One region of the Pedobacter sp. ASV1-7 genome, then DNA from elsewhere that is predicted to be linked to it. Evidence: riboswitches for the same ligand, from Rfam matches in the RefSeq annotation. Region 1 holds a riboswitch; the other holds the start of a gene.

Region 1 (5,627 bases):
GAAAGGCAGTTGATGCATTGAAATTGGCTTACGAGGGTGTTATTGATCCATTATCTTCCCTGACGGCAAAGCAAGTGTCTTTAAATAAAGTCAGGAAGCAGTTAAAAGAGATCGATCATCTGAATATGAACGCTATAGTTAGGAAAAATGCTGCTGCACAGTCTGCTATCGAAAAATCAGCCATGTATGTGATTTTTGCTGCCTCAATTTGTTTCCTGATACTATTCTCGTTTATAGTCAACTTTCCTGGATTTGTTGCCAATCCTTTACGTGAATTTTCTGAGGCCATCCGTGAAATTAGTCGTAAGAATTATAAGCAAAAACTGGATTTCAAAGGTTCTGATGAGTTTTCAGAACTCGCTGATTCCTTTAATACAATGACTTCAGAACTGAATAAATGGGAAAATAGTAACCTGGCTAAAATTCAGTCTGAAAAATTAAGAATAGAAACCATTATTGAACAGATGCAGGATGCAATTATTGGAGTCAATGAGAAACAGGAAATTCTTTTCTTTAACAAAGTTGCCGGACAGCTAATGAATCTAGATCAGCAACAGGTAGTTGGTGTAAACGCAATGGAATTGAGGAAGAAGAATGATCTGTTGAATAGAATTTTGCAGGAGTCTGTTGATGATAAACCTATGAAGATCTATGCAGACCATAAAGAATCTTATTTTCAGTTGGAAAGAAGAGATATCAGCGTGCCGAATTATGAAGATAATACTGATAATGCGACTGTGCAGACCGATAAAGCAGCTGGGCAAGTTTATGTGCTTAAAAATATAACCAAGTTTAAAGAATTGGATGAGGCTAAAACAAATTTTATTGCCACTGTATCACATGAGTTGAAAACGCCAATATCATCCATTAAAATGAGTTTGAAATTACTGGATGATGATCGGGTAGGAATCATGAACACTGAACAAAAAGAACTGGTTCAACATATTAAAGAAGATTGTGGTCGCTTGTTAAAAATAACTTCCGAGCTTTTGGATCTTGCACAGGTAGAAACAGGTAACCTACAATTGAATTTTGTAAAGACTGACCCTAAAAAGATAGCGATTTATGCTATCGATGCAGTTCGTTTTCAAGCAGAACAAAAGGCTATAGAACTGGAACTTATTTCTAGAAATAATCTTCCGAAAGTAAGTGTAGATATTGAAAAAACAGCTTGGGTACTGGTGAACTTTTTGTCGAATGCTTTACGGTATAGTGCAGAAAAATCGAAAATAGTTGTGCAGGTTATCGAAAATAATGATGCGATAGAATTTTCTGTTCGCGATTTTGGAAAAGGTATTGAAGAACAATACCTGAAACGTTTGTTTGATAAGTACTTTCAGGTACCTACAGATGGAAGTAATAAGTCGGGCTCGGGATTGGGGCTTGCCATCTCGAAAGATTTTATTGAAGCAGAAAATGGTCATATCTGGGTCGAAAGTTCAATAGGGGAAGGTAGTAAGTTTTACTTTTCGTTACCGGTTGTTAGTTAAATTTAATGATGGTTAATGTAAAAAATCTGATACATTGTAGAAAAAAAATGCCGCGCTGGCGGGTGTTTAAACCGCGTTTTGTCAAAGGTTTACACCCTGCGTTGGGAACTCAGGGAACTTGACAACGGATTTTTTGGATAGTATATTAGTAAAACAGATTTAATTGTTAGGTCTGTTTTTTTTTGTTGTTACTCGTTAATACATCTTTTTTTAAGATTTATTGATGTAATTGGCTGATATACAGGGTTTAGTTAGATCGAAGATTATAATAACTATGAGTGTTGTATGAGTCTCTAATGAGTCTTGTATGACTCTGTATGACCTGGGGTCATATAAAAAGCATTTAAAAGGCATTTTTTAGCCTTTTGTGTAATTAATGGCAAGTAATAAATAAGAGAGGACTCACAGAAGATGATTATAAAAGACTAATAAATATAATAATTAATTAACCAAGAAAGGAAAACAAGATGGCAAAAATTAGAAAGGGCATATTAGGCCCGGTATCAGGAAAGATTGGTCCAGTTGTGGGTGCTACCTGGAAAAGTATCCCTTATTTAAGGACTGTCCCTAAAAAGAAGAAGAATAAAAGGGAAAGTAGTCCGGCACAAATAGCCACACAAGAAAAGTTGAAGTTTATGAACTTAATTTTAGTGCCTTTTCATGAATTTATTACTGTTGGATTTGCTAATGAAGCTGTAGAGAAAACTGAAATCAGTGCTGCATTTTCGGCGAACTACAACACCATGATTTCTGGGGTATATCCTGATCTGGAGGCAGATTATAGTAAGCTGATCTTAAGTGTAGGTAAACTGCCTATGATTAATGATGTAAAAATGATCCTTGAAGACTCTGAGATACTTAAACTGACATGGAAATCAGATGTGGTAAAAAAGACAGCCTTTAATGATCAGTTGATGTTTGTAGCTTATTCTCCTGAATTGAATATGTCATTTGGTTTTACAGGCGGCGTTAACAGAGCCTACAAGGAATGTGATATTAAGATACAAGAACCATTTGTAGGTAAAACACTTGAAGTTTATGTAGGTATGACTTCCTTAAACAGGAAAGCCGTAGCCAATAGCATGTACCTGGGTAGGATTAACTAAGGGATGCTTCAGTATTATCAAAAGAAAGTTTTTTATAGTACCTTTACGCCAGATAAAGTTCTTTACTTTCTTCATCAACCGGTAATGGTTTTACTTAATTGTAGATTAATAGGGAATCGTGTGTAAATCACGAACTGTCGCGCAACTGTAAGTAACATAAAAGTTTTTACCCTTAGTATATCCACTGTTTCGTTATTGAAATGGGAAGGATGGTAAAAATGTTACAAGTCAGGAGACCTGCCTTTATCGAATTGACTTTGCTTTCGCGATATGAAGCATGTTTAGGTTTGATGTATTATTGGTGATACGGTGTGGGCAGCATGTCGTTATCCCGGTCTTATACATTGTATTTTCATATTCTTCATTCTTCGACAGCATTGCGAAGTTCAGCAAGAGAGCTTTTAACTGATTTTTTCATCAATTAAAAAGCAAAAAAATGCTAACAAACAATCTGGGCTACCCGCGTATTGGTAGTAAAAGAGAACTCAAAAAAGCCTGCGAGCAGTATTGGTCAGGCAATTCAACTATTCAGGAGCTGGTTCAAACTGGTCGTGAAATTCGTAAGCAAAACTGGGAAATGCAGAAGGAAGCGGGTATAAACCTGATTCCATCAAATGACTTTTCATTTTATGACCAGGTTTTAGATTTATCACTTACAGTAGGTGCAATACCGAAACGTTATCATGAAGTTATCCTCAACAAAGGTAATACAGAGCTTGACCTTTATTTTGCAATGGCCAGAGGTTATCAAAAGGATGGTTTAGATATTACAGCAATGGAAATGACCAAATGGTTTGATACCAATTATCATTACATCGTTCCTGAATTTTTAAAAGATCAGCAGTTTAAATTGTTTTCAACCAAGCTGCTGGATGAATATCAGGAAAGTGTGAGGCTGGGTATTAAAACCAAGCCTGTAATTATTGGTCCGGTTTCTTACTTATTACTGGGTAAAGAAAAGGAAAGTGGATTTGACAGGATAGATCTGATCAGGAATCTTTTACCGGTTTACTTAGAATTGCTTAAAAAACTGGAAGAACAACATGTAGAATGGGTACAGTTTGATGAGCCATTTTTATCACTAGATCTTACAGAGAAGGATAGAAAAGCTTTCAAATATGTGTACGCTGAAATTAAAAAGCGCTTTCCAAGATTAAAAATTTTATTGGCCACTTATTTTGGTGCTTTACAAGACAATAAGGAACTAGCACTTTCATTGCCTGTTCATACTTTGCATATAGATCTGGTACGTAGTCCTGAGCAACTGAAGGAGATATTAGCTGATATCCCTGCATATATGGGACTGTCTTTGGGTCTTGTAGATGGTCGGAATATCTGGAAAAATGATTTTGATGCTTCTTTAACTTTAATCAAATCTGCGGCTGACAAAATTGGCCATGACAGACTAATGATTAGTCCGTCATGCTCACTGATTCATTCGCCTTGTGATTTGGAACTGGAGACTAATGAAGCTGTATTAAGTGCTGAGATTAAGCAATGGTTGTCTTTCGCCAGACAAAAGATTGATGAAGTCGCTGTTTTAAATGAACTTGCGTTGAACATTAAGACAGCCATTCCTAAATTAAAAGCAAACAAAATAGCTAATGAAAGTAGAAAGTCATCTGATCTGATTCATAATAATGCTGTAAAGCAACGTGTAGCTGGTATTACTGTCGAGGATGATCAACGGAAAAATACCTTTGCTGTTCGTCAGCAATTACAAAAGCAGGCCTTAAATTTACCTTTATTTCCTACAACTACTATTGGTTCTTTCCCACAAACGCAGGAAGTACGTAGCTGGAGGGCAAAATATAAAAAGGGTGATTTAAGTGCTGAGGAATATAATGAGCTGATCAAAAAGGAAACGGAGGAAACAATTCGTTTTCAGGAAGATGCCGGTATAGATGTCTTGGTTCATGGGGAGTTTGAACGTAATGATATGGTTGAATACTTTGGTGAGCAGCTTGCTGGTTTTACTTTTACTAAGAACGGATGGGTACAAAGTTATGGTAGTCGTTGTGTAAAACCTCCTGTGATTTATGGAGATGTTTATCGCCCTTTGCCTATGACAGTTAAATGGTCTGCTTTTGCCCAGTCATTAACCAACAAATGGGTTAAAGGAATGCTTACAGGACCTGTAACCATATTGCAATGGTCTTTTGTACGAAATGATCAGCCTAGATCTGAAACCTGTACACAGATCGCATTGGCAATAAGGGACGAAGTGGTAGACCTGGAGAAAGCAGGTATTAAGATCATTCAGATTGATGAACCTGCAATTAGGGAAGGTTTACCCTTACGTAAATCTGATTGGCAAGATTATTTACAATGGGCCGTTCGTGCTTTCAGGATATCTGCAAGTGGGGTAAAAGACGATACGCAGATTCATACACATATGTGTTATTCTGAGTTTAATGATATCATTCAAAATATTTCAGATATGGATGCAGATGTCATTACCATTGAATGTTCAAGGTCGCAAATGGAATTACTGGATGCATTTGCCAATTTTAAATATCCTAATGAAATTGGACCAGGAGTTTACGATATCCATTCACCACGTGTCCCAGCTAAAGAAGAAATGGTTTTTCTGCTTCAAAAAGCACAAAAAGTTATTCCTTCAGCTCAACTTTGGGTGAATCCTGATTGCGGTTTAAAGACCCGTCACTGGGATGAAACAAAAAAAGCGTTAATAGAAATGGTTTCTGCTGCAAAAGTACTGCGAGAATATGTGGAAGAAGCTGTAACTTTGTAAAAAATAAAGGCAGGGTTATGCCTGCCTTTATTTTACAGAATTACGTACGCACAAATGAGAATAAGGAAAAATGCGGTGATTACCGCGATTGGAGGTTATGTACCAGATACGGTTTTAAGTAACCATGACCTCGAAAAAATGGTGGATACCAATAACGAATGGATCATTGCTAGGACTGGAATAAAGGAGAGAAGGATTGTAAATGATCCAGAGATTGCTACTTCAGATATGGCAACCTATGCGCTGCAAAGATTAATGCAGGATGGTGATGTAAAT
Region 2 (5,627 bases), on a different contig from region 1:
AATAATCTCAATTGCTTTTTAATAAGTGTATACTCAGCATATACCCCCAATAACTTATAAGCATCAAGATTAACTACATTACCTGTATCATAATCGGCATCATAGCTCTTTGAATTGTATTTGAAATTAGTGCTGATAAATAGATCCTTTGTAGCCTGTACACCTACATTTATAGCATAAATATTTTTCGGTCTGCGGAATAAATAATCCAGAACAGTACTGGTCAGATAAGTATATTCATTACCCTCTACATACGCCACATATCCTCTTACATTCACAATACCAAGTTGTGCTGCAGGTTCAATTTCAAAGCCTTTAACCTTTTGCTTTAGCTGATTGATATATCCATTACCCGCATAAACAATTGCATTGGTCAGGTCCCGTTTAAAACCTGAAACACGAAGTGTATATTTCTGATCAGCCAGGTTCAAATTAACACCCGCTTCGTAATTCTTCGATTCTTCCGGAACGAGATTTAAGTTTCCTCCATAAGGTGTAAACAGATAATCTAAATTAGGTGCTTTAAACGCTGTTGAAATGGTTCCAAAAATCTTCACTTCTTTTACAACATTGATAGATGGTGTAATGTTATAAGTATAATTTTCTCCAAATGCTTTTGCTTTATTATAACGTCCTCCTACTTCCAGGTTAAAAATACTTAAATCATGTGCAAAGATGGATGCATAAGTACTGAACTGATTGGTAGAAGCAACTAAACTTGTACTTAATCTTGTAGCTCTGTTATCCAGCCCCACCAACACATCTAATTTTGAACCTATTTTCTGATTATAAAATAAGTCTACCAGATGCATTTTTCCTTCTGAAAAAGGGACATAACCTGTAGGATCGGCTAATTGTGAATTCTCATAACTATAATTAAAGTTGATTTTACCAGTACCAAAATCGTATTTAGTATTTATGCCGCTGTTAAAATGCTTTAACTTAACATAGCTTGTCGGATTGTCTTTAAAAACACCCTGATCTGTATCATAATTCCCATAAAAATAACGTATAAAAGGACTTATGCTCAATTGATCTGTAGCTTTAAGAGAGAAATTCGCATTCACAGCCGATGTTTTATTCCCGTCTTTATCAAAAACATCAGTGTTACCTACCGGATTTGCAGCATCAGAAATCCCATCAGTCTTAGTTTGGGTATAGCCAATATTGTACGAAAAATCATTACTATGATAGTTCATCCCCAAAGTTCCTTTATAGGTATTATATGTCCCATAACTACCTACTCCATATACACTGTTTCCTGCTTGTGATCCTTTTTTTGTAATGATATTTACAACCCCGGCAACAGCATCCGAACCATAAATTGTAGATTGGCCTCCTTTAAGTATTTCTATACGATCAATCTGATCAATAGAAAATGCACGTAAATCAAAAGTAGCACCAATGCTAGCTGGGTTGTTCATTGGAATTCCATCAATTAAAATCACAGCATAGCCGCTACCTGCTCCACGCATAAAGAGACTTTTATTGGAGCCTGAATTAAGAGTTCCACCTCCTATTACAATTCCAGCCTGTTCATTTAACAGATCTGTAAGGTTTCTACCATGACTACGATCTAATACTTCGCGACCGATAATTGTAACTACCTTTCCGGTTTGTGATTGTTTCTGATCATTTTTTGTTGCAAAAATAACCACATCGTTCAGGTCAACAACTTCCTGAGCACGCAATGTACCAGTAGATCCAAGCTGGATAAAGCCGGCACTCATTGCAATTAATAATTTGTTACTAAGTTTCATTTTTAATAATGTTTTGTTTGTGAGATTTTCCCCACAGCAAACAGAAAGATTCAGGAAATGAAATATGATAAATCAGTATTCACTCCTAGCTTCAATCCCCGAAAGCTATGAAATATAAAACTTATGGCAGGTCTTCTGACTTACTCCCGGAATCCAGCCTTCCCATTCCCGACCTTTAAAGGCTTGAAAAAGTGGCGCGTGATTTGAACACCGTTACAGAGCTTACAGCTGCGGGACAGTTACGGAATTACACCGTATTCCCTTTTAATTCAACCAGAATAACCCTGGCGGAAACCAAAAGCGATGCGAATGTACTCAATTATCTATTGATCAGCAACAAGGGTATTTCTTATATTCTATTAATACCTATATTTATATATAATCACACCAAGATGAATAAAATAATTTCCACATTATTCATGCTCATCAGCAGCACTGTTATGGCTCAAAAAACCGACACTATATTTATAAAGACATTAATGCAACAGCATCCAGACCTATTTTCTGGCATATTAAACCATCCTCAGAAAAATCAGATACAGGTATTGTATACACAGGTCATTAAAAAAAAGGAAAACGGCCCAAAGTTTAAAACTTATAGTTATAACTTAGATAACCACAGATATTTTTATCCGGCAAGCACCGTAAAACTAGCAGCAGTAATATTTGCACTCGAAAAAATAAATGAGCTTAAAATAAATGGATTAACGGCTAAAAGTATCATGATTACAGATAGTGTCTGGAAAGGTCAAACCAGGGTTGATAAAGATATCTCTTCAGAAAATGGTTTACCATCAATTGAACATTACATCAAAAAAATACTTTTAACAAGTGATAATGACGCCTTTAACCGGCTATTTGAGTTTATTGGTCGTGCGGAGATCAACAAAAAACTAAACAAATATGGACTAAATGACAGTCGCATTTTAAACAGACTGGCAATTGGTCATTCTGGTGAATCTGCGAAACACACCAACCCTGTAAAATTTTACACTGCAAATAAACTAGTATACCAACAAGAAGCTCAATACGATCCCAAAGAATATCCGTTAGAGCTAACTAATACAATAATGGGAAAAGGTTATTTAGACAGCGCAGAAAAACTTGTTTCTAAACCTTTTAATCTATCCAATAAAAATGCTTTTAGTATTTCTGATCAGCAGTCTATGATGATCAGACTCATTTATCCGAAATCCTTCCCTCTTGCTCAACGCTTTCAACTAACTCCTGAAGATTATCAACTCATATATAAATACATGAGTAAACTACCAACTGAAAGTGATTATCCATCCTATAACCCAAGGGAGTTCTGGCCTACTTACGCCAAGATGCTGTATTATGGTAAGGAGAAAAATGCTGTATTAAACCCTGATTTAAAAATATTCAATAAGTATGGAGATTCTTATGGTTTCATTATAGACAATGCTTATTTCAAAGACGACAAGAACAATATCGAATTCTTCTTAACAGCTGTTGTACAATCCAATGAGGATGGCATCTATAACGATGGTATATATGAATACGAAACCGTCTGTTATCCTTTTATGAAAAACATAGGAAAATTGATTTACAATTATGAGCTACAAAGAAAACATAAAAACAAGTAATAAATCTTCTATTTTTCATCCAGCAATTGCTGCTTGATGTCATCTAGTTTTAATAATTCATTTTTAGGAAGCTCAGGGAACTTAAGGTTTAAACTTTTAAAAGTTTCTATCAGAATTTTACTGATTACCAATCGTGCATACCATTTTTTATCTGCAGGAATAATATACCAAGGAGCTGCTGTAGAAGTTTCTGTCATAGCTTCTTCGTATGCTTTCATATAATCATTCCATAAACCACGTTCTGCTATATCGCCAGATGAAAACTTCCAGTTTTTTGAAGGGTCTTCAATTCTATCCAGAAAACGTTGTTTTTGTTCCTTTTAGAAACATGCAGAAATATTTTCACAATAACTGTTCCATTATCACTGATGTGCTTATCAAAATTCCGGATACTTTCATACCTTCTTCTCCAAAAATCTTTATCTACTTTTTTTACATCCTGATCCCCGGGAATCTTTTCACTTAATACGTATTTTCCAGCGAAACCTTTTTACCAGCTTCAACTAAATATTGTTTGATCTCATTTTCCAATTTTAATCCTTCAGCTTTAAATTTAGAATAAAATTCTATTGATTAAATATGTTAATTTTGCGTGGTAACTTTAACACTATTTAACACAAACTGTTTTACGTTTTTTTCATCTTTACTCCCATGTTTAAAGAAATTCGCAATAAGTACATCCGTTATCCAAGCATATTCCTTTTTTGTATCATCATCTTCTTTTGTGCACTGCAACTCAATTTCTTATGGCTATTTGGGTACTCACCATCCTATGAAGATATTAAAACACCTACACTTCGTGTCGGTTCAGAATTATACACCTCCGACGGTAAGTTAATAGGTCGCTATTACAAAGAGAACCGTACACCGGTAACTTTTAAGGAAATATCACCAAGTATCATTAATGCTTTAATTGCTACAGAAGATGTACGTTTCTATAAACATATGGGAATCGATTTTCGTTCCCTCCTTTCCAGCGGAATCTCTACTGCAACGGGCGACAAACGAGGAGCAAGTACCATTACGCAACAACTGGCAAAGAACCTTTACAGAACAAGATACAATAAATCACAGGGGGCTTTAAGTCGCATTCCTGTAGTCCGCACCCTTATTGCTAAACTTAAAGAATGGCTCACAGCAGTAAAATTAGAATCTAACTATTCTAAAAATGATATCATTACCATGTACTTGAATACGGTATCTTTTGGTAATAACACATATGGTATCAAAACAGCATCACGCATTTATTTTGATAAAGAAGCCAATCAACTTGATGTACCTGAAGCAGCCCTTTTGGTGGGTATGCTAAAAGGAACAACAACGTACAATCCTATTAAAAACCCTCAAAAAGCATTGGAACGTCGTAACGTGGCCCTTGCGCAAATGAATAAGTACAATTACATTTCAACTGCCGAATTAAACACCTATAAAAGCACACCGATAAAACTTAAAGAAGGAAGAGTTGATGATGGTAGTGACGGTGATTCTTACTTAAGAGCAGCAGTAGATAAATACCTGGAAAAATGGTGTAAAGACAACAATTACGACTTATACGAAGACGGGTTAAAAATATATACAACCATTGATTCTAAACTTCAGCAATATGCTGAAGAAGCTGTAGCTGAACAAATGAAAACTATCCAGAGGAGATTTTATAGTGTTTGGGGAAATGAAGATCCATGGGAAGATTCTGAAGGTAAAAAAGTGGATTATCCAGATCGCGCTATGCGTAGCCTTCCTATTTATAAAATACTGGAAAAGAAATACCCCAACAATCCTGACTCTATAACATCCTGGTTCAATAAAAAGAAAAAGATGAGAATCTTTACCTGGAAAGGTGATCGTGATACACTTTTTTCTACCATGGACTCTATCCGTTATTACGGAAAAATGATGAATACAGGAATGATGACGCTTGATCCTTTTAACGGTAAAATAAAAGTCTGGGTAGGTGGATTAGATCATAAATACTTTAAATATGACCATGTAAATCAGTCAAAAAGACAAGCTGGCTCTACATTTAAACCTTTTGCATATCTGGCTGCACTCGAAAGCGGTTTAGGCCCATGTGATAAATTCACGGATAAACCAGTTAGAATAGCCTATCAGGAAAAAGGAAAAACAGAATACTGGGAGCCTAAAAATGCAAGCTGGAGCAATTCCTATAGTGAAATGTCGCTCCGTTTAGCTATGGCAAGATCTGTAAATACCATTACCGCACAGATCACAGAAAAAGTTGGCTGGGATAATGTGGTAAAGT

The links. A riboswitch is a leader RNA that binds a small molecule or an ion and turns the genes downstream of it on or off. The one in region 1 is predicted to bind cobalamin.
Region 2: it holds a riboswitch for cobalamin, as region 1 does, so the genes downstream of both, ABDJ41_RS18345 (TonB-dependent receptor plug domain-containing protein) here and metE (5-methyltetrahydropteroyltriglutamate--homocysteine S-methyltransferase) in region 1, are expected to answer to the same signal.

The regions. Positions count from the first base shown of each region.
Region 1 is NZ_JBEHBV010000007.1:187,590-193,216, reverse strand. It holds gene ABDJ41_RS16850 (HAMP domain-containing sensor histidine kinase) at 1-1,490, shown strand, start outside; gene ABDJ41_RS16845 (DUF6266 family protein) at 1,958-2,596, shown strand; cobalamin riboswitch at 2,665-2,855, shown strand; gene metE (5-methyltetrahydropteroyltriglutamate--homocysteine S-methyltransferase) at 3,033-5,351, shown strand; gene ABDJ41_RS16835 (beta-ketoacyl-ACP synthase III) at 5,406-5,627, shown strand, end outside.
Region 2 is NZ_JBEHBV010000008.1:238,044-243,670, reverse strand. It holds gene ABDJ41_RS18345 (TonB-dependent receptor plug domain-containing protein) at 1-1,760, opposite strand, end outside; cobalamin riboswitch at 1,869-2,074, opposite strand; gene ABDJ41_RS18340 (serine hydrolase) at 2,153-3,367, shown strand; partial or broken gene ABDJ41_RS18335 (polyphosphate kinase 2 family protein) at 3,376-3,737, opposite strand; gene ABDJ41_RS18330 (penicillin-binding protein 1A) at 4,019-5,627, shown strand, end outside.